Regions from separate parts of the Pectobacterium parmentieri genome, predicted to be linked through region 1. Evidence: predicted binding sites of a transcription regulator. Region 1 holds the regulator's gene; each other region holds the start of a gene.

Evidence for each region. The regulator Fur, encoded in region 1, represses iron uptake genes when iron is present. The targets are predictions, from matches to a motif close to ATAATAATGAGAACNACTATCAA.
Region 2: the regulator Fur is predicted to act here: its motif matches at 2,918-2,940, upstream of A8F97_RS16705 (TonB-dependent receptor domain-containing protein).
Region 3: the regulator Fur is predicted to act here: its motif matches at 1,872-1,894, upstream of fes (enterochelin esterase).

Annotation. Positions count from the first base shown of each region.
Region 1 covers NZ_CP015749.1:709,655-714,926, reverse strand. Annotated here, with positions in the region: gene A8F97_RS03065 (methyl-accepting chemotaxis protein) at 1-1,300, opposite strand, end outside; gene fldA (flavodoxin FldA) at 2,189-2,716, shown strand; gene fur (ferric iron uptake transcriptional regulator) at 3,046-3,495, shown strand; gene glnS (glutamine--tRNA ligase) at 3,553-5,211, opposite strand.
Region 2 covers NZ_CP015749.1:3,682,218-3,687,489, reverse strand. Annotated here, with positions in the region: gene A8F97_RS16705 (TonB-dependent receptor domain-containing protein) at 403-2,805, opposite strand; gene A8F97_RS16700 (SUKH-3 domain-containing protein) at 3,025-3,528, shown strand; gene parC (DNA topoisomerase IV subunit A) at 3,701-5,272, shown strand, end outside.
Region 3 covers NZ_CP015749.1:5,023,209-5,028,480, reverse strand. Annotated here, with positions in the region: gene A8F97_RS00005 (amino acid adenylation domain-containing protein) at 1-154, opposite strand, end outside; gene A8F97_RS22835 (MbtH family protein) at 232-438, opposite strand; gene fes (enterochelin esterase) at 410-1,759, opposite strand; gene A8F97_RS22825 (TonB-dependent siderophore receptor) at 2,208-4,415, shown strand; gene A8F97_RS22820 (isochorismatase family protein) at 4,518-5,272, shown strand, end outside.

The DNA.
Region 1 (5,272 bases):
AATTGGAACCCGTATCCACACAGCGGACCGATTCAGAAATCAGCCCTTCAATCTCTTTCGCCGCCTGTGCACTACGCTGCGCCAGACTACGTACTTCTCCGGCTACCACGGCAAAACCACGGCCTTGTTCGCCCGCACGCGCCGCTTCTACCGCGGCGTTCAGCGCCAGAATGTTGGTCTGGAAAGCAATGCCGTTAATCACGGTGGTGATTTCTGCGATTTTTCTCGAACTGCCGGAGATTTCTGCCATGGTTTTCACCACGTTTTCGACGATCTGCCCACCCTTCTTCGCCGTTGTTGAGGCTTGCAATGCCAATTGGCTGGCGTGATTGGCATTTTCTGCGTTCTGTTTCACCGTCGCCGTCAGTTGCTCCATGCTGGCTGCCGTTTCTTCTAACGCAGAAGCCTGCTCTTCGGTACGTGATGACAGATCGTTATTACCCGCAGCAATCTCAGAAGCCCCCTGATAGATGGAGTCCGTGCTGTTTCTGATGGTGCTAACGGTGCTAGCCAAACTCCCCTGCATTTCACGCAGCAATGGAAATAGGCGGCCAACGCAGTTATTACCAAAGTCCAGAATCGGCTTGCCCAAGTGACCAGAAGCAATCACGCCAAAGTGATAGCGCAGGTCATTCAGCGGGCGAACCAAGCACACCACCAAATAACGGTCGGTCAGGAACAGCATGATAAGACCGATAAACAGCCCGCTCAGCAAAATGTTCTGTCCAACCGTGGTGATTTGTTCAAAGCGAACCCCCGCTGCAGCGAATTTCTCTGCGCTGGCGCTACTGAATGCGGATAGGGACGCGCCAAACTGACGGCTCAATGGCGGCACAATATTCTTGGCCTGATTTTGGTAATCGTCCAGCGCGTTGGCAACAGCCTTTTGATAAAGCGGTTCAACACCTTGAACAACCAGACTATTCCAGTCACGACTGACAGCCTGCACCAGAGCATTATCCAGACCCGCATGATCGATGGCATTAAACGCCACCAAATCAGACTTCAGTTTATCCAGCGCGACGAGAGCAGAGGCCTGCTCTTTATCAGCGGTAGCATTATCACCACTGCGACGCGCATCTACGGCACGCGCCAGACGGGTTACCATACGGAAGTATTGATCGTTGCCCTGGTTGATGAAATTCATGTTCTGAACCAGCAAGGTGCTGGTTTTTGAGGTTGTAGTCATCTCTTTAAAAGAGAACAGGGTATATATCGATACCCCCCCCCAAAGAACACAAAAAATGCCCAGCACCCATAGCATAGCGGTTCTGATGGCAATATTTTTAATAAGTCTCATAGCTCACTCCAAATCAGGAAAATGGTTAAAAAGATTTTTATCGCTAATCAACCAATATGAATCAGAAAATTCACACAATAAAACAGACCACTTCTCCCTAGCGTTCACATTTCACCGAGTCGAAAACTCAAAAACCACGCTAGTTCATCGGCTAAATACAGAGAATATTTAGCACTCTTGCTATATTTATTAATATAATTTTTCACACCGAGAATAAATTCGCCTATTTTTATAAATATACGTTTTTTAATCAGAGGGTTGAAAGCAAAGCGACTGCCACCCTACGTCCCTTGTGCGTTGGCGTGGATACACAGCCAGACGGAAAAGCAATTTAAACATCATTTTCATTTTATTCTTTAATATCAAAAGCTAAAGACTTTCTCTTCAAGGTTGCATCGTTTCAGCTACAAATGATTATAATTCTTATCTTCTTTGATTAGGAATATTCCCGAAAAATGTTACAAATCTTCAATTCAATAAAAACATTATCTTTTGTATGTATTTTAATTCTCCCTAAATAGAGATGTACCGTTCCGTGACTTTTATTTCTTAAAAAAAGAAGTCTGCTTTTAATTACAACTGAAAGGAAATGCAAAATAAAAACATCATTCATAAAAAATGAAACGTCGTTGCAAATAAATAACCTTCTGGTACTGGGCTATGCATGTCTAATCTCGGAAGGCAATATAACCATACTATTGACATGGATAATTTAGCGCCAGAAGAGATGCACTTCGCTCCTTTTATCGCCCTCCGCATTTTGCATGCTCTTGATTTACGCCTCTATACCGATACGAGTTTCTCCTAATGTGAGTGTCTGTTATTATTAGCAGATAAGTGGGTGAAACATTACACCATACCATTAGGAATCAAGGGGTTATTCAATTCATGGCACTCATCGGAATATTCTTTGGCAGTGATACCGGCAACACGGAAAACATCGCCAAAACGATCCAACAACAGTTAGGCACCAGCGTTGCTGATGTTCATGACATCGCCAAAAGCAGCAAAGAAGACCTGGAAGGTTTCGATATTCTGCTGTTAGGTATTCCAACCTGGTATTACGGTGAAGCTCAGTGCGATTGGGATGACTTCTTCCCTTCGTTGGAAGAGGTTGATTTCACCGGAAAATTGGTTGCTCTGTTTGGCTGTGGCGATCAGGAAGACTATGCAGAATACTTCTGTGATGCCATGGGAACTATTCGCGACATCATTGAGCCTCGCGGCGCGACGATTGTCGGCCACTGGCCAACAGAAGGCTATTATTTTGAAGCGTCTAAAGGACTTGCCGACGATAATCACTTCATTGGTTTGGCTATCGATGAAGACCGCCAGCCTGAATTGACCAGCGAGCGCGTGACGACGTGGGTGAAACAGATCGGCGATGAACTGAATCTGAAAGAGCTGGTTGGTTAAGCCATTTTGGCTCTGATAATCCCTATCAGAGCCAAAATAGTATCGATAGGTAAAACCTTTCATAATAATTGATACATTTTTTTAACTTCTATCAGTAAACCTGTACAATAATCCCATCGGTTTTATACGCGCTTTACCTTTTCCTCATTCATCAACAACGGATTGCGTTATATATCAGTAGTGTGAGTGGGGACAATATTGTTAACATTCCCTTGTTTTCATTTTGTATGCGCGGTTCTATAATTGAGACGCGTTTGCATTTTTTGAGCCGACCGATGTCATAGGCTAGGCAGCCTCCATTGATAAGTAAGCTACAGGACTAAACCCGCATGACTGACAACAATACCGCATTGAAGAAGGCCGGCTTGAAAGTCACTCTTCCAAGACTGAAAATACTGGAAGTGTTACAGGATCCTGTCTGTCATCACGTCAGTGCGGAAGATTTATACAAGAGACTGATTGATATGGGCGAAGAGATTGGTCTTGCTACCGTCTATCGCGTACTCAACCAGTTTGATGATGCAGGTATCGTAACCCGTCATAACTTCGAAGGTGGTAAATCCGTCTTTGAATTGACGCAGCAGCATCATCACGATCACTTAATTTGCCTCGACTGTGGCAAAGTCATTGAATTCCGCGATGAATCTATCGAAGCACGTCAGCGTGAGATCGCAGAAAGACACGGCATTAAATTGACCAACCACAGTTTGTATCTCTATGGGCATTGCAGTGAAGGGGATTGTCGAGAAGACGAAACCCTGCATGAGTCCACACGATAAATCGACCACATAAAAAAATAAAACCGCCGAGGCGGTTTTATTTTCTAACTCATGCCCTTAACCTACCCAGGTATCGCGCAGCCCGACCGTTCGGTTAAACACCAGATGGTCTGTACTGGAGTAAACGCGATCGGCACAGAAATAGCCTTCGCGCTCAAACTGATACGCTTTCTCTATTTCCGCCTGCGCCAAACTCGCTTCGACAAAGCCTCGCGTAACTTTCAGTGAGTCTGGGTTAATCGTCGACAGGAAGTCATCCGCCGCGCCAGGATTTGCCACACTGAATAAACGATCGTACAAACGGAATTCTGCTGGCACGCCATGCGCCGCGGAGACCCAGTGGATAACCCCCTTCACTTTACGGCCGTCAGCCGGATCTTTGCTCAGCGTTTCCGCATCATAACTACAATAGATCGTGGAGATGGTGCCCTGCTCGTCTTTTTCAATGCGATCAGCTTTGATCACATAGGCATTACGCAAACGAACTTCTTTACCCAACACCAGACGTTTGTACTGTTTGTTAGCTTCTTCACGGAAGTCAGCGCGATCGATGTAAACTTCACGGCTGAATGCCACCTGACGCGAGCCCATTTCCGGCTTATTAGGATGGTTCGGCATCGCAACAAACTCTTCGTGCTCAGCGGGCAGGTTCTCGATCACGACTTTGACTGGATCTAACACTGCCATCGCACGCGGAGCATTCTCATTCAGATCGTCACGGATGCAGGATTCAAGCGCGGCCATTTCCACGTTATTGTCCTGCTTCGTTACGCCGATGCGCACACAAAATTCACGGACGGAAGCCGCACTATAGCCACGACGACGCAGGCCTGAGATAGTCGGCATACGCGGGTCATCCCATCCTTCAACCACATTTTCCACAACCAGTTGGTTCAGCTTACGCTTGGACATAATCGCGTATTCGAGATTGAGGCGGGAGAATTCGTACTGGCGTGGATGGCAAGGAATCGTGATGTTATCCAGCACCCAGTCGTACAGACGACGATTATCCTGGAATTCCAACGTACATAGAGAATGCGTGATCCCTTCCAGCGCATCGGAAATGCAGTGGGTGAAGTCATACATCGGGTAGATGCACCACTTATTGCCCGTCTGGTGGTGATCGGAGAACTTAATGCGATACAGCACCGGATCGCGCATCACGATAAAGGATGATGCCATATCGATTTTTGCACGCAGACAAGCAGTACCTTCAGCAAACCCGCCGTTACGCATTTTTTCAAATAGCGCCAGGTTTTCCTGCACGGTACGGTCACGATAAGGGCTGTTTTTGCCCGGTGCCGTCAACGTACCACGGTATTCGCGAATCTGATCGGCGGTCAGCTCATCAACGTAAGCCAGCCCTTTACCGATCAGCTCAACCGCATAAGCGTGCAGTTGATCAAAATAATCAGAAGAATAACGAACGTTACCGCTCCATGAAAAACCCAGCCACTCGACGTCACGTTTGATCGACTCAACGTATTCGATATCTTCTTTTACCGGATTGGTGTCGTCAAAACGCAGGTTGCATTGCCCTTGATAGTCACGCGCGATACCAAAATTCAGGCAAATAGATTTGGCATGCCCAATATGCAGATAACCATTCGGCTCTGGCGGAAAACGTGTCTGAATACGGTCATGCTTACCAGACGCCAGATCTTCATCAATAATCTGACGGATAAAGTTAGTCGGGCGGGCTTCAGCCTCACTCATTCTTCATTCCTCAATGCTAAAACGACGTATAACCGACAATGATCCAACAAGCTACGCTGGG
Region 2 (5,272 bases), 2.1 Mb from region 1:
TCGTTAGATTTTCTGATGCTTATCGAATTGATAATTTTTTCTAAATAATTTCCTGTTTTATTTTCTTGGTTCGTTTATTTAAATAGGATGGTGTAGTGATTAATCTAGTCGCGATAGTCGATAGGGACAATACTAAATGCTGTCCGTTGAATAGGACAAAATTAAAACATGATGCTTGCCGAATGTTAATTGAGACGACGATCACGTTATCAGATGGAATAACTGTGATCCCCTCTGCATATTAATTATTTCGTTGAGTCATGTCGTGAGAGTAAAAATATCAGTAAGCCAACGCGGTGAAATAAAAAGGCAAGAAAGCCGTACTGCGCATTCTTGCCTGATGACGGCGGCGATGCCTGAACTGAACATCGCCTTATTTCAGAGGGTCATCGTGTCTGCCGATTAGAAATCGACATTCACACCCAGTTGGAAGGAACGGCCGGGGGCTGTAGACAGGGCGCGATCGTATTGCCCCTGTCGGTCATTGGTTTCGATCTGACGGCTGCTCAGGTAGTCCCAATATTTACGGTCAGTCAGGTTATACACGCCACCACTGATTTTCACGTCTTTGGTCACGCGATAGTAGGCGGTCAAATCCACCATGCCATAACCGGGGATCCGCATATATTCGGCGGTAGAGTCAGTGATTGCCGTGCCTGCATTAGGGTAGTTTTGACGATTCGTATCCTGCGCTTGTTTTCCTTTCTGGAAAGTCGACGTCAGGGCGGCACCATAGCGCTGGGAAGGATCGTCATAGGCGATGCCAATAACCGCTTTCATCGGGGCGACGCTGTCGAGATCGACATAGCGGTCACCAAGATAGCGAGACTGTGATTGACCTTTGGTGTAGCCAAATGCCAGCGTGGTGCTAAGCCCATCCACCGCTGGGAACCAGGTGCCTAGCTGTACTTTGCTACTGATTTCACCGCCGTAGATGTAAGCTTTATCACGGTTTTCTGCCTGAAATATGGTACTGATATTGCTCGGAACCATGGTAAATCTATCTGGATTAGCTCCACGACGGTAGCGGGTATTGGCGATAAAATTCTTATACGTGTTGTAGAACAGCGCTGTGCGGAACGTGACGCCCTCCGTTGCTTCGCCTTTTAATCCCCATTCTATGTTGTTGCTGGTTTCCGTTTTGAGGTCGCTATTGCCGATAAAGGCATACTGAAACGGACCGGCAAAGTTGGCGTCAAGGTTGGTGCTGCCATAAAGTTGGCTGGCATCGGGGAACTGTGCGCCACGACGGTACTGCAAATAGGTCGTCAGCGTCGGGGTAATATCGTAGAGGAAGCTCAGTGAAGGCAGAATTTGTGTATCGCTGTTGGCTTTACCGTACAGTCTGTTGACATCGGATCCACTGATTACGCTACCGTCACCGCTCAGGCGAACTGTGTTGGTCGCTTTGGTACGCTGATGGATGGCGCGCACGGCAGGGACGACCGAGAAGGCGTGCCCAGCCAGATCCCAAGAGACGGTATCCTGCACGAAGCCGCCGATGGTGTAGCTGTCGCTATCGGCTTCTGGCTGCATAATGTTATTCGCACCCGTTTGGTTAGGCGATTGCCTGAACGGACGCTCTGTTTTGGTTTGGCTGGTATTGAGGCCCCAGCTAAACTCGTGACGATCCCAGCTTTTCACCAGATGGGTATCGAAGCCGTAAGTTTTTACATTGTAATCAGAATAGACACGATGGCTATCGGCGGCAGCCATTCCCGTGGTTGCAGGTAGCCAAGTGTTGTCATGCGATTCGCTGTTTTGGAAGTAAATGCGGCTATCAACTAAATCAACCAGTGTGTTGTTGGCGGGCGTCCAGCGGTCTTTCAGGCTGGTGCTCCAGCGGCGAGTCTCGCTGCTTTGTTGCGCGGTGCCATAAATCGTATTATTGCCGCTTGGCAGGCTACCCCAGTAATCGTAGTGGGTGTGGTTGGTTTTATGATAGTAATCCAACGTACCGGTGAGTTGGTGTTCATCATTCGGTTGCCAGATGGCCGATGCCAGAATGGCGTTAGAGTGCCAGTTTGCTGGGTAAGCGGCGATCTCGTCGCTGTTGTTACGCGTTTGCTGGCCGTCACGACGACTGAGAACGACAATGCCGCGCAGTTCGGCATCACCGCCTGCGGCGGTGATGCCGTTATGCCAACCATGGTTGGCAGAGTCATAATCACTCTGGAAGCCGACATACTCCTGTTTATTCGCGCTTAAATAATCATCTGCTGATTTGGGACGGAACGAAACACTTCCGCCTAGCGCATTGATCGCATTTTCCGCTGAGGTTGCACCGGATTCGATATTCACCCGTCCATAAATATAAGGGTCGACATAGTCACGCCCCATGCCAAACGTATTAAACCCAGCTCTGCTGGCATAACTGCGCCCTGTTGCATTAGGCAGAGCGATGCCGTCGGTATCAATGGCGACGCGATTGCTTTCTATTCCGCGAATGTTGTAGCCCGTGTAGCCGCCGCGATCGAAGCCACTTTTCCCTGTATTACTGCCACCGCTGGAGCCCGTGGCGCTGATTAACGGCTGGTAACGCATAATGGTGCCAAAATCGTTACCGCCATTCTTTTGCATATCATTGGCAGTGATTGAGACGGATGAGCCCGCTTTTTTCTCAATTTCAGGGGCGTGTACGGTCATGACGTCACCCGTCGGTTCCGTTTTAGCCGCCGCGTTGTCTTCATTCTTGCCGTTGAGTGCGCTATTGCCCGTGGTGCTATCCGCTGCCATGCTGTGAAGCGCGACGCTAGTCAAGATGCCGGTGAGAAGAATCTTATTTAACTTTTTGTTAATTAACATAATGATACTCTGCTATAAGGTTGTTCTGACCAGCGGCGTTGGGGAAACATGGCGTGCTGGTAGCTAACGTCTGCAAGGGAAATGCAAAACGGCGAATAACATTAATTATCATGTGGTAATGATAATTATTATCAATATGTTAATCATTATCGTTTGTTGCGGCAATGAAGATGAATAATTCTTAATGAAACGGTCTGTGGGTTAGCAAGGTGGCTAACGATGTTGATTGAAATACCTGAGTCCGTTCTTCCCCTTTTTCAGGCGGCAGGCTGGCCACATAACGTCGCGCAATCAGCCCCGTTGTTTGTGTCTGAGAACCATCCGGCTTGCGCGATCCTGCAAGCATTCGGTGAGCTGACGGTTGGGCAATGCGGTACTGGGGAAGAGTGCGCCAGCGGCGATATTGTTTTTGGCGGCAGTGTAGATTTGCAGGGGGATGAAACGCTGCTGGAGTGGCAAGATATTCTAAGCACGACGCTGATTCTTATCGGTGAGACACATCATTCGCACGGTGCTCTGCTTATGGATGCGACGGGGGCCTGCTACGGAATGAGTTTTGTGCATGAGGCGTTCTGGTTTGAAGGGCCGTCTTTCGGCGCTGCCGCTGAGCGCATCCTGTTGGGGCGCAAGGGGCAACCAATGTTGCGGCCAGATCAAACGTCGATTTCCGTCTGGGGTGAAACGGTGACTGCCGATCACCCGAGCGTTTACCACTATCGCTAGCCACCTTCTCTGGCAACCGTCGGATTCATACCAACAATCGCCTGTGGGGCAATGACGTTGTTCCTTGTGACATCACCTCATCAGATAAGGTACTATTCCCGCCAAACATACCGCCGCTATGGCGTGTCGGAAAGCGTAACAATCGCGCCGCGATGTGAGGAAAGTGAGATAAATGAGTGAGATGACTCATGACGGCGCAGAAAGCCTTGCGCTGCGCACGTTTACCGAAAATGCATACCTGAATTATTCCATGTACGTCATCATGGATAGGGCATTGCCGTTCATTGGCGATGGCCTGAAACCTGTGCAGCGTCGCATTGTGTATGCGATGTCCGAGCTGGGGCTGAATGCCAGCGCCAAATTTAAAAAATCTGCCCGTACCGTGGGTGACGTGCTGGGTAAATACCACCCGCACGGCGACAGCGCCTGTTATGAAGCGATGGTGCTGATGGCGCAGCCGTTCTCTTACCGTTATCCGCTGGTGGATGGTCAGGGGAACTGGGGGGCACCGGACGATCCGAAATCGTTCGCCGCCATGCGTTATACCGAATCGCGGTTGTCCAAATACGCGGAAGTGCTGTTGTCAGAATTAGGGCAGGGCACGGTCGATTACACCCCGAATTTTGACGGCACGATGCAAGAGCCGAAGATGCTGCCTGCGCGCTTGCCGAATATATTGCTGAACGGCACCACCGGGATCGCCGTCGGTATGGCAACGGATATTCCGCCGCACAATGTGCGTGAAATCGCTGCGGCAGCCGTCATGCTGCTGGAAAACCCGAAAGCCTCGTTGGACGATTTGCTTCAGCATGTGCAGGGACCAGATTTCCCGACGGAAGCCGAAATCATCACGCCGCGTGATGAAGTGCGCAAACTCTACCAGAATGGTCGTGGTTCGGTGCGGATGCGCGCGGTGTGGAAGAAAGAAGACGGTGATGTGGTGATTACCGCGTTGCCACATCAGGTTTCGGGTGCCAAAGTGCTGGAGCAGATTGCCAGCCAGATGCGTGCGAAGAAGCTGCCGATGGTGGAAGACCTGCGTGATGAATCCGATCACGAAAATCCAACCCGCCTGGTGCTGGTGCCGCGCTCGAACCGTATCGATATGGATCAGGTGATGAACCATCTGTTCGCCACGACCGATCTGGAAAAGAGCTACCGCGTTAACATGAACATGATCGGTCTGGATGGTCGCCCCAGCGTGAAAGGGCTGGTCGAGATCCTGAGCGAGTGGCTGGTATTCCGTCGTGACACCGTGTGCCGCCGACTGAACTACCGCCTGGAAAAAGTGCTCAAGCGCCTGCATATTCTTGAAGGCTTGCTGATTGCGTTTCTGAACATTGATGAAGTGATTCATATCATCCGCACGGAAGACGAGCCAAAGCCCGTTCTGATGCGCCAATTTAGCCTGAGTGAAACACAGGCTGAAGCGATCCTGGAGCTGAAATTACGTCACTTGGCCAAGCTGGAAGAGATGAAAATCCGCGGTGAGCAAGATGATTTGGCAAAAGAGCGCGATCAGTTGCAAGCGCTGCTGGCGTCAGAGCGTAAGCTCAGCAATCTGATCAAGAAAGAAATTCAGTCAGATGCGCAGGCCTATGGTGACGATCGTCGTTCGCCGCTGCATGAGCGCGGTGAATCAAAAGCGATGAGCGAGCATGACTTTGTGCCGTCTGAACCGGTCACCATTGTGCTGTCGGAAATGGGCTGGGTACGCAGCGCCAAAGGGCATGACATCGATCCT
Region 3 (5,272 bases), 720 kb from region 1:
CGATGTCTCCCGATAACTCAATGACATGAGCCACCGTATAGGCATTATGTTGGCTGGCGATTTGATCCGCTATCCAGATACCCGGCTGTGCTGCTACCAAAGGCAGTTCTTGATACGTCATCTCTTCTTCCGACAATAACTGTGTTTCAGACACGTTGTTTTCCTTACACGACAAACAGAAAGAATCCCAAAACCGATTTACTGACGCTGAAGGCGTTTAATTCCATCAAGCTATTGCAGGCTGGCAGGCCGCATGTCCACCCAGTGAGTTTCGATATAAGTCATGCAGGCCGTTCGCGTGTCTGGGCCAATAACCTGATGCCATCCCGCAGGAACGTCGGCAAACGCAGGCCAGAGGCTGTATTGACGTTGCGTATTCATGAGTACGTAAAATGTCAGACTGTCATTATCAAAGGGATTTTGCTGTTCCTGGCTCATCGTCCTCACCTTGTTCCGTTTGTGTATGTTTATTTACTGCGTTGGCATCACTCAGTAACCAGCGAAACCCATCAATCAATCCGCCACGCCAGCACAGGGTGTCGTGGCCGCCCGCATACTCTCGGTAATGGATCTGGTGTCCGGCGTGGCACAACGCCTGATTCATCTGCCGATTGACGAATGCCATATCCGTTTCACGCGTTCCCACGTCCTGAAAAATAACCAAAGGAGGAACCGCCGAACGAGGCTGACGCGCCTGTGTGATCAACCAGCCCTCGTCTTGTTCTAGGTTTTCCGAAAAGTGGGTCACCCATTCCACATTCGGCCACCAAAACGAACCGGACTGCGTCAGTACCCGACCAAACCGTTGCGGCCAAAATATGCCAGCGAACAAGGCTGACAGCCCACCGTAACTCTGCCCAGAAACAACCGTGCGATCGGGCTCGTCGCTGAAAGAGGCATACTGTTTAGCTAACGGTAATAGCTCTTCTTGTACCGCCAGCCAGAAGGCTTTATTGCACGTCAATTCCTGTTCGCGGTATGACATATCAATGACATCAATAAACAGCCAGACAGCCGGAGGCAGCGATGCACGGCGCGTTTCCTCATCCAGCGCCTGAAACAGCGGCATCTCTTCTGCCCATTTTTGCCCGTCCAGAATGATCGACAGAGGACGCTGCGACGGCGTTACCCCTTCTCCTGTGGTATAGAGCCAAATGCGGCGAACATTGCCGAGTAAGGTGCTTTGCCAGGAAAACACGTGCAGCCGGGATGGATCCGCTTCCCACACCTGACCGACATCCAGCGCGTGCCAAGCCGCTTGCGGCGGTGCGTCTGGCATATGCGCCGCCGAGAGCGATTCCCCCCAGTGCGTAATAAAGGGTTTAACCAGATTTAACGGATCGGCGATAGCATGCGGAAACAGCGAACACCACCATTCACGCTGCTCACACTCATCGGCAAAAACGGGCGGCAACTGCTCCCTACGGATTGGCAACAGGCTATAGCTGCCGCGCCAGTCGCTTTCGATATCCGTTGACCAATGCCAGACATCCGTTCCAGCCAAACGCTGTAGGCTTTGCGGCATAGCGCTGTGATGATCTGTCACGCCGTTGATGTCGATATAAACGCGCTGAATCGTAGAGTGTTGTTCGGTCCCTTCAGGATCGCGCCAGAAAAAAGTGATCTGCACTCGCTTCTCACCACACGGCTCTACAACGGGGGTACCTATACGGGCTAAATCATGCCACCACTCCGCCTCTCCAACGAAGGGAGAAGCCAGCAGCACAGCAGCCCTGTGAATTATGTGTTTTTCCTGCATCAAGACCTCTCGCATCACCATATATGCATTTTTTACAACCTTGTCACAACCTCGCAACCAATTAATTAATTTAATTATTTAGCGCTATTTTTGTCCAAAACAAGCAACGCAAATCATATTGAGAATTATTTCTATTTGCAATAACATAAAAATGAATCGCGCTTTGTGTCACAGTTGGCAGACGTTTTTTTTGGCAGGTCACACGGGATTTTTTCATACACAGACTTGCTCATTAAATCGGCAATAAAAACAATGCATTGTTATTAGTGACTTTTTTATTTTTAAATCTGTTTTTTATCAAAAAACCCGTACATTTTTTTGGTAATGAACACACCACCGATCTCTTGCTGTGGAGAGATTGTCGACTAAGTCACGCACCTAACCAAAGCGAATAACGTTAAAAATATTTTTTTCTACGCATAAAGAGCTTTCTTTTAAGGGATGGAACATGAGTCGAACACACAAAGAATCATTATCAAATTTAACCAAAAAACCACAGACAATGTCATTGATACCACCGACATGTCATCTGACGTTGGCCTCACTGTTACTCACCTCGCCGCTCGTCTATGCTGCCGGCAACGTTGAGGAAGATACGATCGTCGTCAGCGCCGCGACTGGAGAGAGCGTTACCTCGCCGCTGAAGGGCATCGTGGCGAAACAAAGTGCCGCAGGAACCAAAACCAGCGCGGCACTGATCAAAACACCACAAACCATCTCGGTCGTCACACGTGACCAAATGGATGCGCAAGCGGCGCAAACGGTATCCGATGCACTGAGCTACTCAAGCGGGGCCTTTACCAACTACCGTGGTTCGTCCAACCGCAACGACGAAGTAGTAGTACGTGGCTTTCGCTTTGCGCCGAAATTCCTGGACGGACTCAGCGGACAAAATGGCAGACTCGATCCGTGGTTGTTGGAGCGAGTGGAGTTGGTGCACGGGCCAGCATCGGTGCTGTACGGTCAGGTTAATCCAGGAGGATTAGTCAGCATGACCAGTAAGCGGCCTACGGCGCAGGACATCCGCAAAGTAAAATTCAGCACAGGTAACCAGCACTTCGGTGAAGCTGCCTTTGATTTCGGCGGCGCACTCAGTGACGATCAATCACTGCTGTACCGGTTCAACGGGATTGCCAGCACCAAAAACGAGTTTGTCAAAGATTCCAAACAAAAACGCATCGCGGTGGCCCCCGCGCTCACCTGGCTACCCAACCCTGACACCAGTTTTACCTTGCTGACCAGCTACCAAAACAATCCGGAAAATGGGTTCCGTAACTTCCTGCCCGCTTATGGCACCGTCCTGGCCACCAGCGCTGGCTACATCCCTCACGATCTCAACCTGAGCAATCCAAACTATCACCAGTCGAAAAACGAACAAATTGCCATTGGCTATATTTTCGATCACTCATTCAATGACGTGTTCTCTTTCCAGCAAAACTTTCGCTACTCACAGTTGAAAGAAAAATATAAGTATTTGGTTTACACCACCGGCGGCAGTGCTACAGATACCACCCTGCTGCGTCGCCAGCAGCGTGAAGAGACGAATGTGGATGAACTGGGGATCGATAACCAGCTCAAAGCGGATTTCGCTACCGGTGATGTTGAACACAAAACCATTATTGGACTCGATTACAAATGGCAAAACACGGACTACAACTACTGGCGACGCGGAGGGGAGAAGGGAGACGCGTACAGCTTTGACTGGGCAAAACCTAACTACGATGGCTCTTACCTCGTGTCTGATAGTGAATTGTCTTTAATCACCAGCACACGGAAGAAGGTCGATCAAGTCGGCATCTATTTGCAGGATCAGTTAGAGTGGAATAACTGGAATTTGCTGTTGTCTGGCCGCCATGACTGGAGCGAAGTCAGAACATTGAATCGTACGAAAAACACCAGCGATCAACAGAATGACAACAAGTTCACGGGGCGAGCTGGCTTGCTGTACGCCTTCGACAACGGTATTTCGCCTTATATCAGTTACAGCACGTCATTCGAACCCAATCTGAGTTCTGGCGCACCGGGAACCGATCCGTTTAAACCCACCACCGGTGAACAAAAAGAAGTCGGGGTAAAATTCCAGTCACCGGGCAGCAATACCCTGCTGACCGTATCATTGTTTGATATTACCCAGAAAAATATTACCAACTATAACAATGCAAAGGGCTTTAATGAGCAGATAGGCGAGGTCCGTTCAAAAGGCTGGGAAACCGAGCTACACAGCCAACTGACGCCAGAAATCAGCCTGATGGCGGCCTATAGCTACACCAATGCCGAAACAACGGAAAGCGTCAGTACCTCGACGCCAGCAGGCAAAACGCCTGCCGCGATCCCGCTGCATTCCGCATCTGCCTGGGGTAGCTACAGCGTCCTTAATGGTGCGTTGAAAGGGGTAACGGTGGGAACCGGCGTCCGCTATATCGGTACTAGCTACGGCGACAATTCGGAAAGTTTTAAAGTGCCGTCCTACACCTTGTATGACGCGATGGTGCGCTACGATCTGGGTGAGGCTTCATCCCGTCTGAAAGGCGCGGAGGTGCAGTTGAATGTTAACAACCTGACGGATAAAGACTACGTATCGTCATGTAGCGGAAACTCCGCCTGCTTCTATGGCAGTGGCCGCAGCATTACCGCCAGCGTCAGCTACAACTGGTAATCACGTCAACCGTGAGTGGGCTGACACCCGCTTACGGTTACTCATGAATGGACCCCCTGTAGCGACAACGACTTGCGTTATCTGATACGAGAGAACAATGTGATGAGTATTCCAAACCTTGCTACCTACCTTTTACCCTCAGCCAGCCAGTTGCCAGACAATAAAGTCAGTTGGTCGATAGAGCCTGAGCGAGCAGCCCTGCTAATCCACGATATGCAGGACTACTTTTTGAATTTTTGGGGAGAAAAGAGTGCCCTCACGGCACAACTGGTACAAAACATTGTCCGGATAAAAAACGCCTGCCGTGCGCGCGGCATCCCCGTTTACTATACCGCACAGCCCAACCAGCAAAGCGATGCCGATCGCGCGCTGCTCAATGACATGTGGGGTGCCGGATTAAACCGCTATCCCGAGCAGCAAAAGATCACCACCGCCCTGACGCCAGAGCCCGACGATGTGGTGCTGGTCAAGTGGCGCTATAGCGCCTTCCACCGTTCCGATCTGGAACAGCAGTTAAAGAGCGCCGGGCGCAACCAGCTCATTATTTGCGGCATCTACGCACATATTGGCTGCCTGACCACCGCCAATGATGCATTCATGCGTGATATCAAACCCTTTATGGTGGCCGATGCGTTAGCCGATTTCACGCAGGAGAACCATCTGATGGCACTGCGTTATACCGCATCTTGCTGTGGCCGCGTACTCACCGTCGATCAATCCATCAGCGAGCTGTCCCCCGCTACGCAGTACAGTGAATCCCGCTTGCGCGCGGAATTGCAACCCCTGCTGGACGAGGACGCGAGCGACATTGAAGGTGATGATAACCTGACGGATTACGGCCTGGATTCGGTGCGAAT